One region of the Cupriavidus sp. 01L45 genome, then DNA from elsewhere that is predicted to be linked to it. Evidence: predicted binding sites of a transcription regulator. Region 1 holds the regulator's gene; each other region holds the start of a gene.
What was found. The regulator LexA, encoded in region 1, represses DNA repair genes until DNA is damaged. The targets are predictions, from matches to a motif close to ACTGTATNNNNATACAGT.

Region 1 (5,235 bases):
CCGCTCGTGGCGAAAAGGCCGATTAAAGCCTGCTTCAAGCAAACCTTCTTGTCCGCGATCGCCAGCACAAGGTACAGGTCCAGTCGCAAGTTAGCGCGATGACGGCAGAAGAACCCGCATTCCTCGCTTCACTGCCGTGAAGCCGATCGTAACCAACGCCCCGGCCAGCAGACCGATCATCGCATTGATCAGCATCGGTGCCGCTATTTCCAGTCCACTGCCGAGCAACGGTACTTCCCCAAGCATTTGCGTTGTTACCTCCGTCAGGCGATGCATGCCAGGAAATCCGTGTGCCAGTATCCCGCCGCCAACCAGGAACATTGCCACGGTACCCACAACGGAAAGTATACGCATTAGCCAAGGCGCCAGCCGAAGAACCCCGCGGCCCACGGCTCGCGCGAGGGTGGAGGCTTTCTGACTAAGATACAGGCCGGCATCGTCGAGCTTGACGATGCCGGCCACTAGCCCGTAGACACCCACTGTCATGACGAGGGCGATGGCGGACAGCACGGCCACCTGCGTACCAAACGGCGCGCCGGAGACGGTCCCCAGTGAGATCACGATGATCTCGGCGGACAGGATGAAATCCGTGCGCACGCGCCGCGGATCTTCGCCTTCTCGTCAATTGCTGAATCCGTCGGAGGATCTTGTGCCTGATGCTCGCCAGGAGGATCTACTTCGCTCCGTGACTCTCCGTGCATGAAGCGGTGCGCGATCTTTTCAAATCCTTCGTAGCAAAGGAACGCGCCGCCCACCATCAGCAGTGGCACGATCGCCCAAGGGGTCGCAGCACTGATTGCGAGCGCAGCCGGTACCAGAATCGCCTTGTTGCGCAAAGAACCCACCGCAACCGACCACACAACCGGCAACTCGCGATCGGCTTTCACGCCGCTGACCTGTTGCGCATTGAGGGCAAGATCGTCGCCCAGGACACCAGCGGTCTTCCTGGCAGCCACCTTGCTCATGGTTGCCACATCGTCAAGGATCGAGGTGATGTCGTCGATCAACAAAAGCAGGCTGGTGCCGGCCATATTTCAAGCTCCCATGTCGGTGCTGAGTAGGAGAGGCCCTTCAGGTGATCAAGGCCGCATGGCAAGATATTGCCATATGGAAAGACGGCGATTGATCCCATACCCACTCTATTTGGGGGCGATCCTGGCGGTTCGCCTTCAGTGGGCTGTTAGCTTGCAGGCTAAAATCGAGCGAGAACCGTTCGCTTCCTCGGCCGTAGGGGAAATATCTAAAATCAATGCTTGTCGCGTCATTCCTGTTGCGCGGCTTGGGCGTCGCGTCGTGGCAGTGGAGCCAACTCGCGAATTGCGTCAGGAGGGGCAGCGCATCCATTCGAGTTTGCCCATCGAATGGCTGGATGACGAACTGCCATACCTAGTGGGTATGCGATCCAGGCAAGAGCAGTTCGATCTGATTTGCTTTTGAGATGGCTGATTTTTACTGTGAACCTGTCGCACGATGCTTTGCCAGGCGCCTTACTGCGGTACTCAACGGACCTGCGGTGGCTGACGATCCCCCCGCTATCGGTCGGCCCAGGTGTAGCCGTGATAGTCAGGAGACGCGCCTGTTAAGCGTTGGCAATCGCCCGGCGATAATGTTCAGCGGAGTCCAAAATCGCTTGGTCAAGGTTCGCTTGTGCAATCGCCATCGTGTGAGATGCTCCTGGCGCTGAGCATCTAGGCACCTCGTAGAACTTTGATTCCGCACTCTCATTCGCTCGATGAGGCTCATGCCTGGCGCTTCTGGCTATGCGCGCTGGTTTGCCGTCATGCTAGGATTTTGCCAGGCTCTGGGAGATAGCCATGGTTCAAAAGCTGTTCCACGAATTGCCCGTGAATGAACGCGGCGACTTTGAATCCGCCTGCGCGCGGCATGGATTTGTTCGAGAAGACTTCGAGGTGAGCGAGGAAGAGGGCATTTCGCGAGGCAGCGGGGCGAGTCATATCCCCCGGAAAATCACTGTCGCCCGAGTGGGCGGAGACGTCCAAGTCTATCCCGCAGCTACCGGCATTTCGTGGACAGTCGCATTTGAACGAGATCTGGAGCGCGGCGAATTTGGATTCCCTCTTGCGGACTAGCTAAGGGATGGGAGAGGTCGCTGCGTGGAAGAAACGGGGGAGGGGTATGCTGAAGCAGGCTAGATCGAGCCGGTGGTGCTGACACCGGCGGTTGCAAGTATTCCCACCGTGGGAGGATGGCGGGAATGGAACCCGGCTTTGGGATGCACAAATGAAAACAGCGCCTTGGTTAAGGCGCTGTTTTGCAGGGCAAATTCTTGGGGTGGCTGATGGGACTCGAACCCACGACGACAGGAATCACAATCCTGGACTCTACCAACTGAGCTACAGCCACCGTAGAGGTTGCTCAGCTGGCTGCTGAGCAACGAAGAACAAGATCATACAATACCAAAAGGCGGATGGCTAGCACTCTGCACAAATTTTTTCTCTGCGCTGCCTTATGCGATTTCAGCCGGTTAGGTCGGTTACCGCGACGCGCGCAAGTGAGTGCTGCCGTAACCCACCTATGAAAGCTTGGCCGACTCCTCCAGCTCAAGCATGCGGCAGATGGCTGCCATGCTGCCCACCATGGTGCGTCGTTGCGCACCCTGGTAGATACGCACGCCTTTGGATTGGCGGAATGGTACGGGCTTGACGGGGCGGCGGGCGGAGAGGCGGTTGGCTGGCAGCATGGCTACACCTGGTGACTTGCAACAACAGTTAGCGGTGCCCGACTAGCGGGCGGCGTTGGCACAATCGGGCGTCGGCGTGATACGGGCTTGCCCGCCTCAGCCGCACTCGTCAGAAGCCGCTGGGTCGGATCAAGCCGACGGCGATACCTTCCAGAGAGAATTCTTCGCGGCCGGGGCGCACGATGATGCTGGGGAAATCGGGATTCTCGGCAATGAGTTCGATCGAGTCGCCGCGGCGGTTGAGGCGTTTGACGGTGACGTCGTCTCCCAGTCGCGCAACGACGATCTTGCCGTTCGGGGCCTCGCTGGCACGCTTGACCGCAAGCAGATCGCCATCGAGGATGCCGGCGGCCCGCATGCTCAGGCCACGTACCCGGAGCAGGTAGTCAGGTTGCACGTCGAACACCGAAGCGTCGACCTGGTATTGGCGATCGATGTGTTCTGCGGCAAGGATCGGGCTACCGGCCGCGACGCGCCCGACCAGGGGCAGCGTCAGTTGCATCACGCCGGCCATTGGCAGCGAGAATTGGTCTGGTAGTTCTGAGTCGCTGCGCGAAACCTTGAGCCGGATGCCGCGCGAGGCGCCGGGGGTGAGTTCGATTACGCCCTTGCGGGCCAGAGCCCTCAGGTGTTCCTCGGCAGCATTGGGCGATGAGAAGCCGAACTTGGCGGCGATCTCGGCGCGTGTGGGCGGAAAGCCCGTGTGCTGGAGGCTGCTGCGAATCAGATCGAAAATCTGCTGCTGTCGCGGTGTCAGGGTCGCCATGGTCGCCGTGTTGGAAAGCACTGTATGTTTAAACAGTATGCTGTGATTTTATACAGTATCGAGTGAAGTGCAAGCGGAATTTTGGGAGTTTGCGCATCGACAGGTGCGTCAGGCGAGGCTCACCGCGCCGTGCGGCGTGAGCCTGGGCGTTACAATTCGCGGCACTTGCAGCCTAATTTTTCGCTCGCTGCTTAACCTTTCTGGCTTTCGATCTCTATCTCGCCATGTCCCTCCTGCCTCGTGTCGTCGTGCTTGCTACCGGTGGCACCATTGCCGGTTCTTCATCCAGTGCTGCCAGCAGCGCGAAGTACCAGGCGGCCACGGTGCCTGTGACGGCGCTGCTTGATGCTGTGCCGGCGCTCGGTGCCGTGGCCCGCGTCGAGGCGGAGCAGGTGGCGCAGGTGGATAGCAAGGACATGTCGTTCGTCCTCTGGGCCCGGTTGGTTGAACGCGTTGCGTTCTGGTCTGCGCAGGCCGATGTGGCGGGCATTGTGATTACCCATGGCACCGATACGCTGGAGGAGACGGCAATGCTGCTGCATCTGGCATGGGTGGGCACGGTGCCGGTGGTGCTGACGGCGGCGATGCGGCCTTCGACCTCCCTGTCGGCCGATGGTCCCTTGAACCTGCTGGACGCGGTACGGGTGGCTGCCAGCGCCGGGGCGGCGGGCAAGGGCGTGCTACTGGTGATTAATCAGGAAATCCATGCCGGGCGGGATGTGGTGAAGGGACATACGTCAGCGGTCAACGCTTTTGTGTCGCCGCTGGCTGGCCCGATCGGGTTCGTGCAGGACGACCTCGTGCGATTTGTCCGTGCGCCCCGGCTGTTGCCGGACCGGGCCTGGGCCGTGCCGTGCAAGTGGCCGCAGGTGGAGATTATTGCTAGTTACGCGGAGCCCGGCCGGTTGGTGGTGGATGCTTTGGCGCAGGCAGGTGTGGCGGGGCTGGTCGTGGCGGCCGCAGGCAACGGGTCGGTTCACCAGTCGCTGGTCGATGCGCTGGTGGACGCGGCCGGGGCGGGAGTGGCCGTGGTGCGTAGCTCGCGCACCGGGGCAGGGCATGTGGCAATGCCGGCACCTCCACGACCGGCTTCAGGTGCCTTCGTTTCTGCAGGCGATCTCAATCCATATAAGGCGCGCGTGCTCCTGATGCTGGCCCTGGCGACAACGCCCGGACTGGCTGCGGATCCCGCTGCGTTGCAGGCGCTCTTCGCCGAAAACTAAGGCGGCTTGCTCCAAAAGGCAAAAGCACGCTATACTTTAAGGCTATCCAACCTTGCTGCACCGGACATGGCGCCCGGGCGGCTTATCCAAAAGGAGCGTCAATGCGTCATTACGAAATCGTATTTATCGTCCATCCGGACCAGAGCGAACAAGTTCCGGCCATGATCGAGCGTTACAAGACGCTGGTCACGTCGCAGGAAGGCCAGATCCACCGTGTGGAAGACTGGGGCCGCCGTCAGATGGCCTACATGATCCAGAAGCTGGCCAAGGCTCACTACGTTTGCCTGAACATCGAATGCGGCAAGGAAACCCTGGCTGAACTCGAACACGCGTTCAAGTTCAACGACGCGGTGCTGCGCCACCTCATCGTTCAGACCAAGAAGGCCGAAACCGCACCGTCCCCGATGATGAAGGAAGTGCAGCGCGAAGAAGCCCGCAAGGCCGCGCAACAGACCAGCGAAGTCCAGGCCGCCTAAGTGCGGACTGTTGTGGTTGCCGTGGGCGTTGAACGCCGCGGCGGCAAGTGCGGGCATCGGTGCGGGAGA
Region 2 (5,235 bases), on a different contig from region 1:
GCCAGAGGTGCCGGTAGGCCTGCGGGACGTGGCGCCGCCATCGGTGGCGGCGAGCGCCTCCGAAGGTTGCGCCGCCGGGATCGGCGACCCTTCGGTCTTGATCCTCGGCTTTGGCTGGTGACCATACCAGCGCGGGTAAAACTGGCGCACCACCTCACCTTCGAAATGCAGGGCATGGCAGCCGTGCAACTGGTAAGGCGGTTCGGGATTGGTGTCTTCGGTGCCGGCGTCACGGATATTGAACACGTCGCCGGCAAAGGCCTGGATCGCGGTGGTCGGCAGCACGCCGGCCAGCTCGGTCAGGTGGGTGCAGCCCGACACGCCGGACAGGCGCTCTTTCACCGCCTTGCGGAAACCCTTCATCAGGTTCAGGCCGATCAGCTTGCGATAGGCCGGGCCGATGGTGTCGCACTGGCCGGGATACGGTACCCAGTCGGAACAGGCGTCGGCGTCCACGACGTTCATGCGCAGGTCAATGGTGATGCGCAGCCACAAATCATGCAGCGGCTCGCCCAACGGGCGCACGCCACCACCGGCAAGCGGGATCTCGCGGGGCTTGGTGTCGGTCAGGCGCGCTTCGATATCCCATAGGCCATCGTCCCTAAGATAGGCCTCGGCCGTGATGGCACGGCGGTGGCGCAGGGCGCGATTGACGGGCGGGGAAAGCGGCATAACACCAGGCAGGAGCGGGAGAAAAGGACGGCTGGGCCGGAAAACCGCAGGATTTTAACATGCCGGACAACTTTGGCCGGGAACAAACTGCACCCAGGGCTGTTGCCGGGAATTGTCGTGTGACGGGCAAGCGCTGTGGAGCGTCAAAATGCGCGGATGCGCGGGACTGAACCGGTGCCCGGATCACATGCGGTCAGCGCGGAATACGCCTACTGGCAAAACAGGTATGCGCACCGCGCCGGTGCAAGACGCCATCGCGGCATCACTTCGGACCGCGATCCGGCAGGTCCGCCCACGGCATCAATCGCTGCCGTCCAGCCACTCATCCGCCCCCTTGATCACCTGGCTCACCACCGAGCGGGAAAAACCGCGCGCCACCAGAAAGCGGATCTGCCTGGCCTTTTCCTCGGGCGTGGCGGGTGGCGTGCCGAAACGCTTCTGCCAGACCGCGCGGCCACGCTCCAGTTCGGAGCCGCGCAGGCGCTCCTGCAGGTCGGCGAGCTGTTCGCCGCCGAGCTGGTGGGTGCGGGCTTCCTGCATGACGCGGGCGGCGCCATAGCGGCTGGCGCGCCGGTGCACCAGGCTATCGACGAAGCGCTCGTTGGACAGCCAGTTCTCGCGCTCCAGCGCATCCAGCAATTGCTCAAGGGCTTCGGGCGATTCGGCGTGCGGGGCCAGCTTGCGTGCCAGCTCCGCCCGGCTGTGCTCGCGCCGCGACAGGTAGCCTACGGCGCGGGCCTTCAGGGAAAGAGGGGGACGGGTGGCCATGAGGATGGAGCTCGGCAGTGTGAGCTCGACATCGAGCTGTGAAAATGCGCTTCAAAAACGCAAACCGGGGCGGCGCGCGTCGCTGCGCGTGCCGCCCCGGGCGGGGTTCGCGGCCGGGAGCGCCCCGGCCGGCGAAGCTCAGTCTTCGGCGGTGGCCACAGCGGCGGCCGGCGTGCCATTCATCAGCACCACGCCCAGCGATTCGCGCACCTTGTTTTCGATCTCGTCGGCGATATCGGGATTTTCGCGCAGGTATTCACGCGCGTTGTCCTTGCCCTGGCCGATCTTCTCGCCCTTGTAGCTGTACCAGGCGCCGGACTTCTCGACGATCTTGGCGTCCACGCCCAGGTCGATGATTTCGCCCTGGCGCGAGATGCCCTGGCCATACAGGATGTCGAAGAAGGCTTCGCGGAACGGCGGCGAGACCTTGTTCTTGACCACCTTGACCTTGGTTTCGTTGCCGATCACCTCGTCGCCCTTCTTGATCGAGCCGATGCGGCGGATATCCAGGCGCACCGAGGCGTAGAACTTCAGCGCATTGCCGCCGGTGGTGGTTTCGGGCGAACCGAACATCACGCCGATCTTCATGCGGATCTGGTTGATGAAGATCACCAGGCAGTTGGTGCGCTTGATGGTGCCGGTCAGCTTGCGCAACGCCTGGCTCATCAGGCGGGCCTGCAGGCCAGGCAGCGAATCGCCCATCTCGCCTTCGATTTCGGCCTTGGGCACCAGGGCCGCCACCGAGTCGATCACGATCAGGTCGACCGAGCCCGAGCGCACCAGCGCATCGGTGATTTCCAGGGCCTGCTCGCCGGTGTCCGGCTGGGAGATCAGCAGATCGCCAACCGCCACGCCCAGCTTGCTGGCGTAGTTGACGTCGAGCGCATGCTCGGCGTCGATAAAGGCGCAGGTGCCGCCCAGCTTCTGCATCTCGGCCACGACCTGCAGCGTCAGGGTGGTCTTGCCCGAGGATTCCGGACCGTAGATTTCCACCACGCGGCCGCGCGGCAGGCCGCCAACGCCCAGCGCGATGTCCAGGCCCAGCGAGCCGGTGGACACGACCTGGATATCCTGCTCGACTTCGGCATCGCCCATTTTCATGATCGAGCCCTTGCCGAACTGCTTCTCGATCTGGGCCAGCGCGGCCGCCAGCGCCTTCTGCTTTTCGGCGCTTACGCCAGCACTCGCCTTCTTGCCGTCATCCATGGTCGTCCTTCCGTCAATGGTGTATAAATAGGCCGCATGTGGCGCGCCACCCGCTTTTTTCGGGCAACCGCCCAGCCCGCGCCGCGCCGCGAACTCCTGATGACGATGAACCTGGCAGCAGGGGCAAACATTGGGGCGAACGTTCGGTAAAAAACCAGTACAAATTCGGTAAAGCCCGGTTTGCATCGGAGACAAATCGAATGCGACCGGCATAAGCGGGTACTGTATAAAAAAACAGTATGCTTGGCAAGTCCCGCCCGCGTCATTTGATGGAAAGGGGCGACACAGCCGGGCCAGGGTGGAGACAACCATGCGTATTCTGATCGCCGAAGATGACGATGTGCTGGCAGATGGCCTGACGCGCTCGCTACGTCACTCGGGCTATGCCGTCGACCATGTGGCCAGCGGGGTCGAAGCCGATTCCGCGCTGTCGACCCAGACCTTCGACCTGCTGATCCTCGATCTCGGCCTGCCGCGCATGCCGGGGCTGGAAGTGCTCAAGCGGCTGCGCACGCGCGGCGCCATGCTGCCGGTGCTGATCCTGACCGCGGCCGATGGCGTTGACGAACGTGTCAAGGGCCTGGACCTGGGCGCCGACGACTACATGGCCAAGCCCTTCGCGCTCTCGGAGCTGGAAGCGCGGGTGCGCGCGCTGGTGCGGCGCGGCACGGGCGGCGGCGCCACGCTGACCCACCACGGCCCGCTCGCCTTCGACCAGGTCGGCCGCATCGCCTACCTGAACGATCAGATGCTGGATCTCTCGGCGCGCGAAGTGGGATTGCTGGAGATCCTGCTCACCCGCACCGGGCGGCTGGTGTCGAAGGAGCAGCTGGTCGACCACCTGTGCGAATGGGGCGAGGAAGTCAGCAACAACGCCATCGAAGTCTACGTGCACCGGCTGCGCAAGAAGATCGAGGTGGGTGGCATCCGCATTGCCACGGTACGCGGGCTGGGCTACTGCCTGGAGAAATTCCAGGCCGCCGTGGCGCACGACTAGGAGTCGCCATTAGAATCGGAATCAGCAACAGAACCCGCGCCATCCTTGCTTCATTGCCTGCCGGCCACGCCGCCAGGCCCTGCCACACCTTTTCCCAATGAGCCTGCTGCGACTGCCCCGGCGGCGCCAGCGGCCCGCGCGCGCCGCCCCTCCTCCCTCCGCGCCTGACGAGATCGTCAGCGACGAAGCGCTGGCCGGGGCCCTGCCACACCTTGAAGACAGCGCCGGCCACCCGTCGCCGCGCTCGCTGTTCGGCGAGATCCTGGACTGGATGCTGGCGCCGCTGCTCCTGCTGTGGCCGATGAGCATTGCGGTGACTTACCTGGTGGCAAAATCGATCGCCAACGGCCCTTTCGACCGCTCGCTGGAAGCCAGCGCCATTGTGCTCTCGCAGCAGGTGCGCGAGGTCAACGGGCGCGTCACGCTGCAACTGCCGCTGTCCGCGCGCGAGATCCTGCGCGCCGATGAAACCGACAATATCTACTACCAGGTGGTGGGCACGCATGGCGAATTCGTCGCCGGCGACAACGACATGCCGCTGCCAGGCGAAGACGACCGCGGCCATGCCGGGCTGGTCTCGCTGCGCGACGACCGCATCGCGGGCAACGACGTGCGCGTGGCCTACACCTATGTCGATCTCGAGCAGGGCGGCGACGCGCAGCCGGTGTTGGTGCAGGTTGGCGAAACCCTCGACAAGCGCGCGCGCCTGGCCAACGAAATCATCAAGGGCGTGATCCTGCCGCAGTTCGTGATCCTGCCGCTGGCGGTGGTGCTGGTGTGGTTCGGCCTGACGCGCGGGCTGGCCCCGCTGACCGCGATCCAGCAGCGCATCCGCGCACGCAATCCCGGTGACACCAGCCCCATCGACGAACACGCCGCACCGCAGGAAATCACGCCGCTGGTGGCCTCGTTCAACGACCTGCTGGCGCGGCTCGACGTTTCCGTGCAGACGCAAAAGCGCTTTATCGCCGATGCCGCCCACCAGATGAAAACGCCGCTGGCCGGGCTGCGCATGCAGGCGGAACTGGCGCAGCGCGAACAGTCGCCGGAGGAACTGCGCAAATCGCTGGCGCAGATCGCCGGCAGCTCGGAGCGCGCCGCCCACATGGTGACGCAGCTGCTGTCGCTGGCACGCATGGAAAACCTGGCCGGCGCGGGCAACATGGCGCCGCTTGATCTGGCCGCCCTGGCGCGCGAAGTGGTCAAGGACTGGTTGCCGCAGGCCTGGGCGCGCCGCATCGATCTGGGCGTGGATGCCGACGACCACCCCGTGATGGTGCAAGGCAACCGCCTGATGCTGACGGAGATGCTCAACAACCTGATCGACAACGCCATCCGCTACACGCCCGCGGATGGCCACGCTACCGTGCGGGTCAGCGCCGATGCATTCGAGCCTTTCGCGTATCTCGAAGTGGAAGACACCGGGCCCGGCATCCCGGTGTCCGAACGCGAGCGCGTGATGGAGCGGTTCTACCGCGTACTCGGCACCAAGACCCAGGGCAGTGGCCTGGGCCTGGCCATCGTGCGAGAGATCGTGCAGCAGCATGGCGGCGACGTCAGCATTCTCGACCACGTCTACCAGACGGAGCCGC
Region 3 (5,235 bases), on a different contig from region 1:
GTCGAAGCGCGTGATCGCAACCTTGTAGGTTTCGTCGAGCACCGTGGAGACGGGGCTGCGGTCCGCATCGGTCATCGGCACCGTCAGGGAGAAGCCCTTGAGCGGATAGACCGGGAGGTTCGACAGGCCCGGCAGGAAGTTCTTCACGAACGGCGTCGACCAGCTGCCCAGGGCCACCACCACCAGGTCCGCGGTGACGGGCTCGCCGCCGATCATGGCGCCGGTGACGGCATCGCCCCGGGTCAGCAGGCCGTCGATGGAGCGGTTGTATTGAAACTTCACGCCCAGGCCTTCGGCCATCGCCGCCAGTTTCTGGGTGAACAGCTGGCAGTCGCCGGTTTCATCGTTGGGTAGCCGCAGGCCGCCGCTCAGCTTGTGGCTGACGGCGGCCAGGGCTGGTTCGCTGGCGGCGAGTTCTTCGCGCGATAGCAACTGGTAGGGCACGCCGGCTTGCTCCAGCACCGCAATGTCCTTGGCCGCGCCGTCGAGCTGCTCGTCGGTGCGGAAGATCTGCAGGGTGCCTTGCTGGCGGCCTTCGTAGGCGATGCCGGTATCGGCTCGCAGGGTGCGGATGCAGTCTCGGCTGTACTCGGCCAGCCGCACCATGCGTTCYTTGTTGACGGCATAGCGGTCGGCGGTACAGTTCATCAGCATTTGCCACATCCACTGCAGCTGGAACAGCGAGCCGTCCGGGCGAATGGTGAGCGGCGCGTGCTCCTGGAACATCCATTTGATGGCTTTGAGCGGCACGCCAGGCGCTGCCCACGGCGACGCGTAACCCGGCGAGATCTGGCCGGCATTGGCAAAACTGGTGCCAAGCGCGGGCGCGGCCTCGCGGTCGATCACGGTGACATCATGGCCGGCACGGGCCAGGTACCAGGCGCTGGTCACGCCAATTACGCCACTGCCAAGAACGAGAACGCGCATAGTCGGGGGCTCACAACCAAGAAATAGTGTGGATAGAGTATTTATCTCTATACTATTGAAATATGTGCAGTCATAGTTGTCGTAATTTTTAAGGAAACAGGAAGAACTAATGAGAACAAGTCGTCAGCCCGTGCGCAGCCTGGACCGGCTGGACCGCAAGATCCTGGCCTTGCTCCAGGCGGACGGCCGCATGTCGATGAAAGAGCTGGCGGAAGCGGTTGGCCTGACCATCACGCCGTGCATCGAGCGGGTCAAGCGCATGGAGCGCGACGGCGTCATCATGGGCTACTACGCCCGCCTGAATCCCGTGCTCCTTGGCAGTGGCCTGCTGGTGTTCGTGGAGATTTCGCTTGGCAACAAGTCGGGCAATATGTTCGAGCAGTTCCGCCGCGAGGTGTTGCGTATTCCCGAGGTGCTGGAGTGTCACCTTGTATCGGGCGATTTCGATTATCTGATCAAGGCCCGCATCCGCGAGATCGGCGAGTATCGCCGGCTGCTGGGCGACATCCTGCTGCAGTTGCCCGGCGCCGCGCAGTCCAAGAGCTACGTGGTGATGGAGGAGATCAAGGAGACGCTGGCGATCGCGGTCGACGAGAAGGCACCGCACGCCTGAGACCCTGCCGGCATCTGTCTAGAACAATGACATCTGTGGCGTTGCACCGGCCCTTGAGAAATGTTCGGTAGTCAGGGGATGGCGTTCGGCGTTTAGCCCATGGCGCTGGCAGGCCAGCTTGAAACGCTTGCGCAGCAGTTCGGCAAAAATGCCGGTACCTGTCATGCGCGTGCCGAAGTTGGAGTCGTAGGCCTGGCCGCCCCGCATCTGCGCGATCAGGCTACGGACATGCCGGGCGCGCAGCGGATGGTAGGTGGCCAGCCACTCGGAAAACAGATCCGCTACCTCGCGCGGCAGCCGCAGCAGGATATAGGCGGCTGTCTTCGCGCCAGCGTTGGCGCCCGCCTCCAGGATGGACTCCATTTCCGGGTCGGTCAGGCTTGGGATGACGGGCGCCACCATCACGCCCACGGGAATCCCGGCCTCACTCAGCGACGCGATGGCTGCGATGCGACGTGCCGGTGCGCTCGCCCGCGGTTCCAGCGTGCGGGCTATCTCATTGTTGAGCGATGTGACCGACATATGGACCCGGACCAGGTTCCTGGCCGCCATGCGCTGGAGGATGTCGATGTCGCGCGTGACAACCCCCGACTTGGTCGTGATGGCCACCGGATGGTTGAACCGTTCCAGCACTTCCAGTATGCCCCGTGTGATGCGGAGTTTGCGCTCGATGGGCTGGTAAGGGTCGGTATTGGCGCCCAGCGCGATGACCGATGGCGTGTAGCCGCGGCTGCCTAGTTCGGCCTGGAGCAGCTCGGCGGCGTTCTCCTTCGCGTACAGGCGGGTTTCGAAGTCGAGGCCCGGCGAAAGTCCCAGATAGGCATGGCTGGGTCTGGCATAACAGTAGATGCAACCGTGCTCGCATCCTCGGTAAGGATTGATGGAAGCATGAAAGGGCAGGTCCGGCGACTGGTTGCGCGAGACGATGCGTTTCGCCTTCTCTGTGAAAACAATGGTCTGGATCTGGGGTATCTCTGGCTCATCGAGGGCTCGTGACTCATCGTCGACCCGTTCGCGGGTCCATGCATCGAAGCGGCTGACGTTGTTCGAGCRCGCCGCCCGGCCTTTGAGCGGGCTGGAGGAGGGAGGTCGGGTCGTCACGTTGGCAGTCCTGCGGCTACGATTGATACTGTATAAATATACAGTGCTCAACGGCTCGCCGGCAAGGAGTAAAGGGTGGATGTCCCTGGAAGCGGAAGATTTTGAGAATCGCGCACGACGTGGTCTGTGCGGGACGGCGGCTCGGCAATGGGTATTCCTGCTGCAGCACTTTGCAAAAACAGCCAGGTGTGTCTTGCGGTGCGGGAGCCAGGCCAGTCAGGCAGGCGGTGCTGCCTCGGGGCGGTCCCAGTAGGGCGGGGAGCCGAAGCGCGCCGCAAAGAAATCGGTAAAGGCGCGGGTTTTTGCCGGCACCTGCCGGCGGCTCGGGTAGACCGCCCAGATCGATACCGACGGCAGCACCGGATAATCGGGCAGCACGTTGACTAGCGCGCCACTGCGCAGGTAGGGGCCGACATCCCAGGTGGATTTGAGCGCGAGCCCCATGCCAGCCAGGATCGCATCCCGGATGACCTCGCCGTTGTCCGTGCGGAGATTGCCGCTGACGGCAATCGCGGTCTTGCCCAGCGCCGTGTCGAACTGCCAGGAGGCCTGGTCGCCAAGCACGATGCAATTGTGGTTGCGCAGATCCTCCGGGTGCCGTGGCGTGCCATGGGCGGCAAGGTAGGCGGGCGAGGCGCAAATGGCGCGATGGCTCGGGGCAAGCGGGCGGGCCACCAGCGATGAGTCGGGCAGGGCACCCATGCGCAGCGCCACGTCTACCCCGGCCTCCACTAGGCCGATCACCTGATCCGTCAGCCGCAGGTCCAGCGTCAGGCCGGGGTAGGCGGCAAGGAAGGCTGGGATGGCCGGAGAGACATGCTGGCGGCCGAAGGATGCGGGCACCGTGACGCGCAGTATTCCGTGTGGTGCTTCCGCCCCCCGGCCTACCGACTGCGCGGCCTGGTCGGCCGTGTCGAGCAATTGCCCGGCATGCTCAAGAAAGCGCTGTCCGTCTCCGGTCAGCGAAATGCGCCGCGTGGTCCGGTGCAGCAGCCGCGTGCCGAGCTTCTGTTCGAGTAGCGCCAGGCGGCTGCTGGCCGATGACGTGGACAGCCCGAGATCGCGCGCCGCCGCCGACAGGCTGCCCAGCGCCGCCGCGCGCACGAACACCGCGATATCCAGCAGGTCGAAGTGCATGGCGCCTGGGCCCCTGGGCCTTGGAAGTGCTAATTACTGCGAAAGGGCGCGAGCGGCTTCGACCTGGGATTCGAAGAAGGTCTGGAAACTGATGGCCAGGCCGGCCATCAGCAGGCCGGTTCCGATCAGCAGCGACAGGATGACCAGGATCACGACCGGCCAGCCAGACCGGGTCGGCTTGCCATGGGGATTGAAGCGGGCATCCCATCTATCGTCCGGGCGCAGGCCGTACACGATGGCTGCCAGGAAGGCGCTGATCACCGATGTGCCACCGGCGATGGCAAAGGTCCAGTCCAAGGCCGGCGTGCCGGCGCCAGTCTGTATCGAAATGACGCCGACGACCCCGGCCAGGGCCGCCAGCAGGTGAGCCCATGCAAACTTGTCGCGCAAACCACCCAGGTAGAAGCGATGCAAGCCCAAACTGCCGAACAGGAAGGCAAGCGCGACCGTGAGCAGTTTGGACTTGCCCGGAAGCGGCTTGACGAGTGCGGTGGCGGCTGGAACTTGGGTAGCGGCAGGCATGAGGCGGCAACTAGGTTGATGGCCGGCCAGGGGGCGGCCGGCGCAAGATCAGATCAATGCCAGTCAAGCTGGCACCGGCGCTCATTGTACGCTGGCCTCAGGCGCGGGCGCGGGAAGGCCGGGAGCGATGCGCGTCGGACGGCGAAGCATACGGGAGTTCCGTGCGCGGCACAGCCGGGAGGAGGGGGGTAGGGGAAAGGGAGGCGGATCCCGCCGTTTGGAGGGCAAACAGGCGGGGGAGGGAAATGCAGGTGTCAGGCGGACCTAACGGCCGCCGTCGCGTCCCCGCGCCTGCCAGCCGGGGCCGGTGCCGGGACCGCGCTGCTCGCCGCGCGCGTTGTCGCCTTGCGCGTTGCGATCGGGTGGGCGGCCGCGCTCGTCATCGCGCTCCTGGGGAGGCAAGGGGCGACCGTTAAGGCGGTCATCAGCGCGGGCTCGGGCTTCCATTCTTTCGATCTGGGCGCGCACATGGTCTTGCCGTTCGGCGCGTACGCTAGCCATCTCCCAGCCACCCTGGCCGCGCGCGTTACCATTGCCCGCGGTCCGGCCTTCGGGCCGGCTGTGTTGCCAAAACGCGACCTGCGCATGGCTGACAGCATTGAGGCCGAGCACTGAAACGGCCAACAGGATGCCAGCCACCGAGTCGCGCAGGAAGGTGCGGGGGAGCATGCGGAATCCCAGTATCCTGTCGCGCGGTGAGTTGTTCGAGATATGGGTTCATGGTACGCACGGGCCTTCGGGACGCATATGCAAAAGCCGTTACTGGTGTAACGGATTGTTTCGCCTCACCCGGTACGTTTCGCAGCTTGCCTGCGGGCAATGCGGGGAGTGGCGTTTCAACGCCTCACGGCGCGTAGCGGATACGGTAAATGGCGCCCGCCGTGTCGTCGCTGACAAGCAGCGAACCATCCGGGGCGACCAGGACATCGGCCGGC
Region 4 (5,235 bases), on a different contig from region 1:
ACCTCAATGGGCACCACCGCGAACTCGGGGTGGCCGTCGCGTTCGATGAATTGAATCTTGACCATGATTGGCACCTCCAGAGGAGCACGGCCGGCGCGTCGAGCACGATCGGGCCGTGCTGGATCTGATACCGCACTCGCCAGTCTCAGGACGGAGGCGGCAGCCGTGTCGACTGCCGGTGCGCCGGAGCCCGGCGTGGATTGCTGATCGCAACATGCCCGGGCGGGGTTGGGAGCCTGCGCCGCTTACCTGTTGAATGCGATTGCTTGCGCTTTCATGTTAGCTAGGCGCTAACCGAATTGCGAATAAAGTTGGCTGGCGGTTCCGGCGCCAACGCGGGACAGGGCTGGGCTTTCACGCGCCAGCCTCCGCGAACACCTCTTTGCCCACGATCGCATCCAGCTCCTCATACAAGCCGGAGGGTTTGTCGCTGACACGCAGTTGGAAGTCGAACAGTTGTGGCCGGATCAATGGTTCAACGCCGTACCCGTGCTCCGAAACGAGCCGGATCAGCCGGCCGCCGCGCGCATGAATGAACTCGGCCTCGGCATGGATGGCGACGTCGGGTACCACCACATCGCAGCCGGCGAGCTGGTCCAGCGCGTCGGCACAGTGATTGACCAGCACTTCCGGATCCATGCGGGCACGGATCCAGGACTCGCGAAGGGCGTTTAGCAACTGTACCGGCGATTTCCCTAGCGTGGGAACGACATCATTGCGCCTTGCCGCGTCGAACTGCGCGTCGTTGATGCCGGCGCAGGCCTGGATCATATGGCGCAGCGGGGCGTCGAACGTGACGGTCAGGAAGGCGTGGTTCGCGGAAGTCAGGTAGCTGGTGACGAGGTCTCGACCGGAGCCGGGACGGCCGCAAAGTCCGATAAGCATGAGGTTTCCTTTGTCGTGGTCGTTCGCCTGTGGGTGCTTGAGGTCAACGAGGTCGGTGCGCGGATTTGGCGCCGTGGCGCAATGCGGCGTGACCGGGCGGGCGCGGTGCCAGGCCGTGACTTCCATGGCCGGGCATACGGGGTCGCCCCGATGGGCGCAACCAGGCCGGACCGGCGCGGACACAAGCCCTGGCGCTCGCGATGCAGCCCGGCGTTGGGTATGGAAATGCCGGGGTTCTGATACCGCTTCAAGTTAACGCCGATAATTTACCCAAAGGTAAATATAAAGACAAGTCTTCTTGGTAACCATCATGACTTGCCGGCCGCGAGTCCAGGTCCTCGATCCACGGAAGCCGCCAAGGTGCCGACGCGCCCGTGGCTTGCCGCGTCAGTGTCGCGCGACCCCGCCGAACCATCGCGCCGAGAAGGGAGCGAAAGGTCCTCTTGCTCCGTAAATTACCTTTTAGTCACTAAATTTACAGTACCAGAAGAAAATTTACCTTGAGGTAATGCGCGGGTTTAATGAGTGATGGACATCCAAGATACGCGCGAACAACGCCTGGCCCAAGTGCTGGAGAAACAGTTCGGAGGCTCGATCGCACGCCTCGCGGACCGCGTCGACCGCGAACCCTCATATTTCTCCCGAGTTTTTTCGTCGGAAGGCAAGGCCGGAAAGAAGCGCATCGGCGAACGGCTTGCCCGCGACATCGAGGCCAAGCTCGGCTTGCCTCGGCTGTGGCTGGACGGCAGCATGGAGGATGCTGTCGCTCCCTCGAATGACGAGATCCTCCCGCCTGGCGTGGCCATTCGGGTGGCTCGCTTGGTCAAGGACTTGCGCAACGAGGATATCGACCGCCTGCTGACGGCCATTGAGTTGCTGATGCAGGTCGAGGGCGTGCGCTCGGTGCGCAAATATGGCAAGGGCACAAAACAGGCGCAGGTACTGACGACCGGAAAGCGCACGGCAACTGGCTCCGCGAGCGGGGCGGTACACGAGTCCGGCACGCGTGTCGCCGGGAAGCAGCGAGGCAGGAAGAAGCCGGCAGACTGACGCAGCCGGGGTCGGCGACGCGGCATCGGCAGCCTGGGCAGGACCGGCTGCCGCCGTGCCTGCACGTTAGTGTCCGGCCGGGTCAGAGTTGAAAATGCCGTCGATTGGGTGGCAGTGTCAGCAATTCAATTGTCGCGAATTCCCGCAGTTCCGCCTCTGTGCGCTTGCACTCAGTCACGTTGGTGACAAATCCGTGCCATGGCGTGCTGCCGTCCTACAGGCGCCGAGGGCCTGCATCGCCTTCCGGTGCGACCCGTGCCCGCACTATCAGACGGCCTGATTATCGGCTGCGACCGTTATTCGTCTTCGCCGAAAGGCAACTCTCCCTGGACCGGCGCCGACGCATACTCCAACTCGCCGGCTGGCGTCAGCGCGCTCACCCGTACGCCCAGTAGCCGTATCTTCCGGTTCAGCGGAACGCGTCTGACGCATTCGGTGGCGGCGCGCCGCAACAAGGTGGCGTCGGCGGTCGGGACCGGCATGCTGAGGTCGCGGGTGACGGTGTGGAAGTCGTCATAGCGCAGCTTGACGCCGATGGTGCGGCCGACGTAGCCCTTGCCGCGCAGGTCTTCGGCAAGGCGCTGGCACAGACCGGTAAAAACTTCGCCGAGAGCCTGGCGATCGTGGCGCGGATGCAGGTCGCGCTCGAACGTGGTTTCGCGGCTCATCGACTTTGGCTCCGAGCTGATGACCACGGGGCGTTCGTCATGACCTTGCGCGATCTCGGCGAGCCACGCGGAATAGCTGCGGCCAAAATGGGTCTGCAGTAGTCCGAGGTCCGCGCTGGCGAGGTCGCCAACGGTGGCGATGCCGAGCACGGCGAGTTTCTCCGTGGCTTTCGGGCCGATGCCGTTGACCTTGCGCACCGGCAGCGGCCAGATGCGCAGCGGGATGTCTTCCGGCGTCAGGAGGGTAAGCCCATCGGGCTTGTCCAGCTCGGATCCGATCTTGGCGAGGAGCTTGTTGGGCGCGATGCAGATGGAGCAGCTTAGCCCCGTGGCCTCGCGAACCGCTTGCTTGATGCGGCTGCCGATATCGGCGGGCTCGCCTGGCACATCGCTCAGGTCGATGTAGATTTCGTCGATGCCCCGGTCTTCGACCTGGCTCGTGAACGTGGCGACGGCCGCCTTGAAGAGCCGGGAGTAGTGCCGGTACGAATCGAAATCGGTGGGCAGCAGAATGGCATCAGGCGCGAGCTGGGCTGCCTTCATCATGCCCATGGCGGAAAAAACGCCGAGCGCGCGCGCTTCGTAAGTCGAGGTGGTGACGACGCCCCGTCCCGCATAGTCGCGCAGGCGCGCAAAGCGCCGGCTTCCGTCTTCAAGCGTCTCGGGCACCGCATTCCGTCCGCCGCCGATCACCACGGGCATGCCACGCAGTTCCGGATACCGCAACAGCTCGACGGACGCATAGAAAGCGTCCATATCCAGGTGGGCGATGCGGCGGGGGGCAAATGACATGGCGTCAGCGAACGGGGTTGACGACGCGCCCCGGCCGCGAGAAAGGACTCGGGGGCGGGCCGCCTCGGTTACTGTATGCATATACAGTATATCGAATTCTACAAGAAGAATCCCCGCGGCGCCCCGGTGGGCCTGCCAGCGATGCACGTAGGTCGTCGTCAGCACGATGCCCGCGGCGGGCAAGTGCGAAGTGTTATTGCTATTGCGCAGCAACTGGCGATCGATGCGCAAGCAGGCGCATGATTGAAAATGCAACGCATTATCATTTAAGTGGGTAATGTTCGTCGATGCCGACATGAACCGGCCGGAAGAGAAGACGGTTCACGTCGCATGACAACGGGTTTTCCCGCCGCCTTGCCGGCAAGCTGAAAATGCCAGCGCGGAGCGCGGGCGAAAGCCCGCCGCTCATCGGTGCCGGTCGCTCAACGCAGCAGGAACGCGATATCGTCCACGCTGATTTGCGCGACGGCCACGCCCCGGCGTTGCTGGAACAGGATGTGCTGGAGAACCCGGCGGCGTTGCCTGGCAAAGACAGCCAGGTCGATGGGGATGCCGGCGCGAGCATAGTGCTCGACCAGCAGCTTGTAGGCACGATGCCGCATCTGCAGGGCTTCGCCCTCCGCCCGTAGCTGGCTCGTGTCCTGCGGCACGATGCTTTCGGTCTGACGCAACGCCTCCATGGCGTGGGCGTGCATGTCGCGGTAACGATCGAGTTCGGCTTGCGTTGTGCGCAGCCGTTCGCGTAGGGCGCGGACCTTGCGCTGCAGCTTCAGCGTCATGCCTACGCCATGCTCGACCAGCGCCACGGTCTCAAGCGCATGGCTGGCGGCGGCAATCGTGTTTTTCCAGATCCCTCCGTCCGTCGCCTCGGTTTCCGCTGCCCACCCGTTGCTGATTCCGCTAAATATCTTCATATGACCCCTTGACCCTTGTACAGATTTCCGGCGGCCGGCTTTTTGGTAGCCGGTCCTGTCCGGGTGCACGGCGGCCGGGCCGCGTTGGCGCGCCTGCCGTGTCGAATCGACATCGTTGTACTGGCGCATGCGCTGGCTGGCATGCCTCGCGCCGATGAGCCGATGACCTGGGAATGCTACGGTCTCGCCGTTCGCGGGCCAAGTAGAAGATGCTTAGATCTGGTATTCCCGATGCATATGTCGCTCAATGTACGGGCGCGAGAATGTCTCGCCAAAGCCGCGTCACCGGGCAGCCCGCGCGATGCGCGGCCAGCGATAAAGCGCCCCTTTCCAGACTTGCCGGGGGGCGCGTCCCCGAATCCTGGCGAAATAGCGCAACCGGGCCCTCGATACCGTACGGATGCCCGCGATTCGGACTAGGATGCATGCATGGCACTCAATTTCCCCAATCCCAGCCGGAGTTACGACCCTTCCAGGCATTGCGTATGTTTTTGGGGCTATGACAACTCGCGTGAAATCGCCTTCGAGGTGGACCGCGCGGTACTCTCTACCCTCAGCCCTGAATTGCGCCCGGACGAGCCTGCCGTGCTCGATGCATTCGACCGCCACCGCGATCACATCCTGGAACTCGCGCGCGGGCTCTATTCCCGCAGCCGGCAGAACCGGTATCAGATTTCCTGAACGCTGTTCAGTCCGGGCAAACGCAGTTCGCTCAGGCTGACGCCTCCGGAGATCCTGCCGCAATCCGCGGCGGCAGCGGTGCGGGCTCGGCGGCCAGCTTTTCCGCGGCGTAGGGGCGCAGGAAGCTGCGCGCCAGTTCCGTATTCCTGCAAGTCAGCCAATCATCCCACTCCGTGCCCGGGACGATCACGATCATCCGTTTTTCCTTGCCCGGCGCATGGAAGCGTTGCATCAACGGGTGGTGC

Region 2: a site for LexA is predicted at 2,868-2,885, ahead of recA (recombinase RecA). Genes of this name have one in related genera too.
Region 3: a site for LexA is predicted at 2,669-2,686, ahead of AC1DT6_RS09485 (PA0069 family radical SAM protein). Genes of this name have one in related genera too.
Region 4: a site for LexA is predicted at 3,466-3,483, ahead of dinB (DNA polymerase IV). Genes of this name have one in related genera too.

The regions. Positions count from the first base shown of each region.
Region 1 covers NZ_JBFTSG010000063.1:49,969-55,203, reverse strand. The annotation lists partial or broken gene AC1DT6_RS33505 (DUF808 domain-containing protein) at 91-1,031, opposite strand; gene AC1DT6_RS33500 (hypothetical protein) at 1,815-2,090, shown strand; tRNA gene AC1DT6_RS33495 (tRNA-His) at 2,289-2,364, opposite strand; gene AC1DT6_RS33490 (hypothetical protein) at 2,534-2,701, opposite strand; gene lexA (transcriptional repressor LexA) at 2,811-3,467, opposite strand; gene AC1DT6_RS33480 (asparaginase) at 3,692-4,690, shown strand; gene rpsF (30S ribosomal protein S6) at 4,792-5,166, shown strand.
Region 2 covers NZ_JBFTSG010000002.1:129,979-135,213, forward strand. The annotation lists gene AC1DT6_RS02150 (DUF2889 domain-containing protein) at 1-672, opposite strand, end outside; gene recX (recombination regulator RecX) at 973-1,440, opposite strand; gene recA (recombinase RecA) at 1,579-2,646, opposite strand; gene AC1DT6_RS02165 (response regulator) at 2,957-3,643, shown strand; gene AC1DT6_RS02170 (sensor histidine kinase N-terminal domain-containing protein) at 3,741-5,235, shown strand, end outside.
Region 3 covers NZ_JBFTSG010000010.1:143,844-149,078, reverse strand. The annotation lists gene AC1DT6_RS09495 (D-amino acid dehydrogenase) at 1-927, opposite strand, end outside; gene AC1DT6_RS09490 (Lrp/AsnC ligand binding domain-containing protein) at 1,037-1,540, shown strand; gene AC1DT6_RS09485 (PA0069 family radical SAM protein) at 1,559-2,641, opposite strand; gene AC1DT6_RS09480 (LysR family transcriptional regulator) at 2,858-3,778, opposite strand; gene AC1DT6_RS09475 (NINE protein) at 3,812-4,300, opposite strand; gene AC1DT6_RS09470 (hypothetical protein) at 4,565-4,969, opposite strand; gene AC1DT6_RS09465 (PQQ-dependent sugar dehydrogenase) at 5,145-5,235, opposite strand, start outside.
Region 4 covers NZ_JBFTSG010000032.1:42,374-47,608, forward strand. The annotation lists gene AC1DT6_RS21800 (helix-turn-helix domain-containing protein) at 1-65, opposite strand, end outside; gene AC1DT6_RS21805 (hypothetical protein) at 355-1,011, opposite strand; gene AC1DT6_RS21810 (hypothetical protein) at 1,414-1,935, shown strand; gene dinB (DNA polymerase IV) at 2,232-3,395, opposite strand; gene AC1DT6_RS21820 (hypothetical protein) at 3,818-4,438, opposite strand; gene AC1DT6_RS21825 (DUF1488 family protein) at 4,739-4,990, shown strand; gene AC1DT6_RS21830 (SOS response-associated peptidase) at 5,022-5,235, opposite strand, start outside.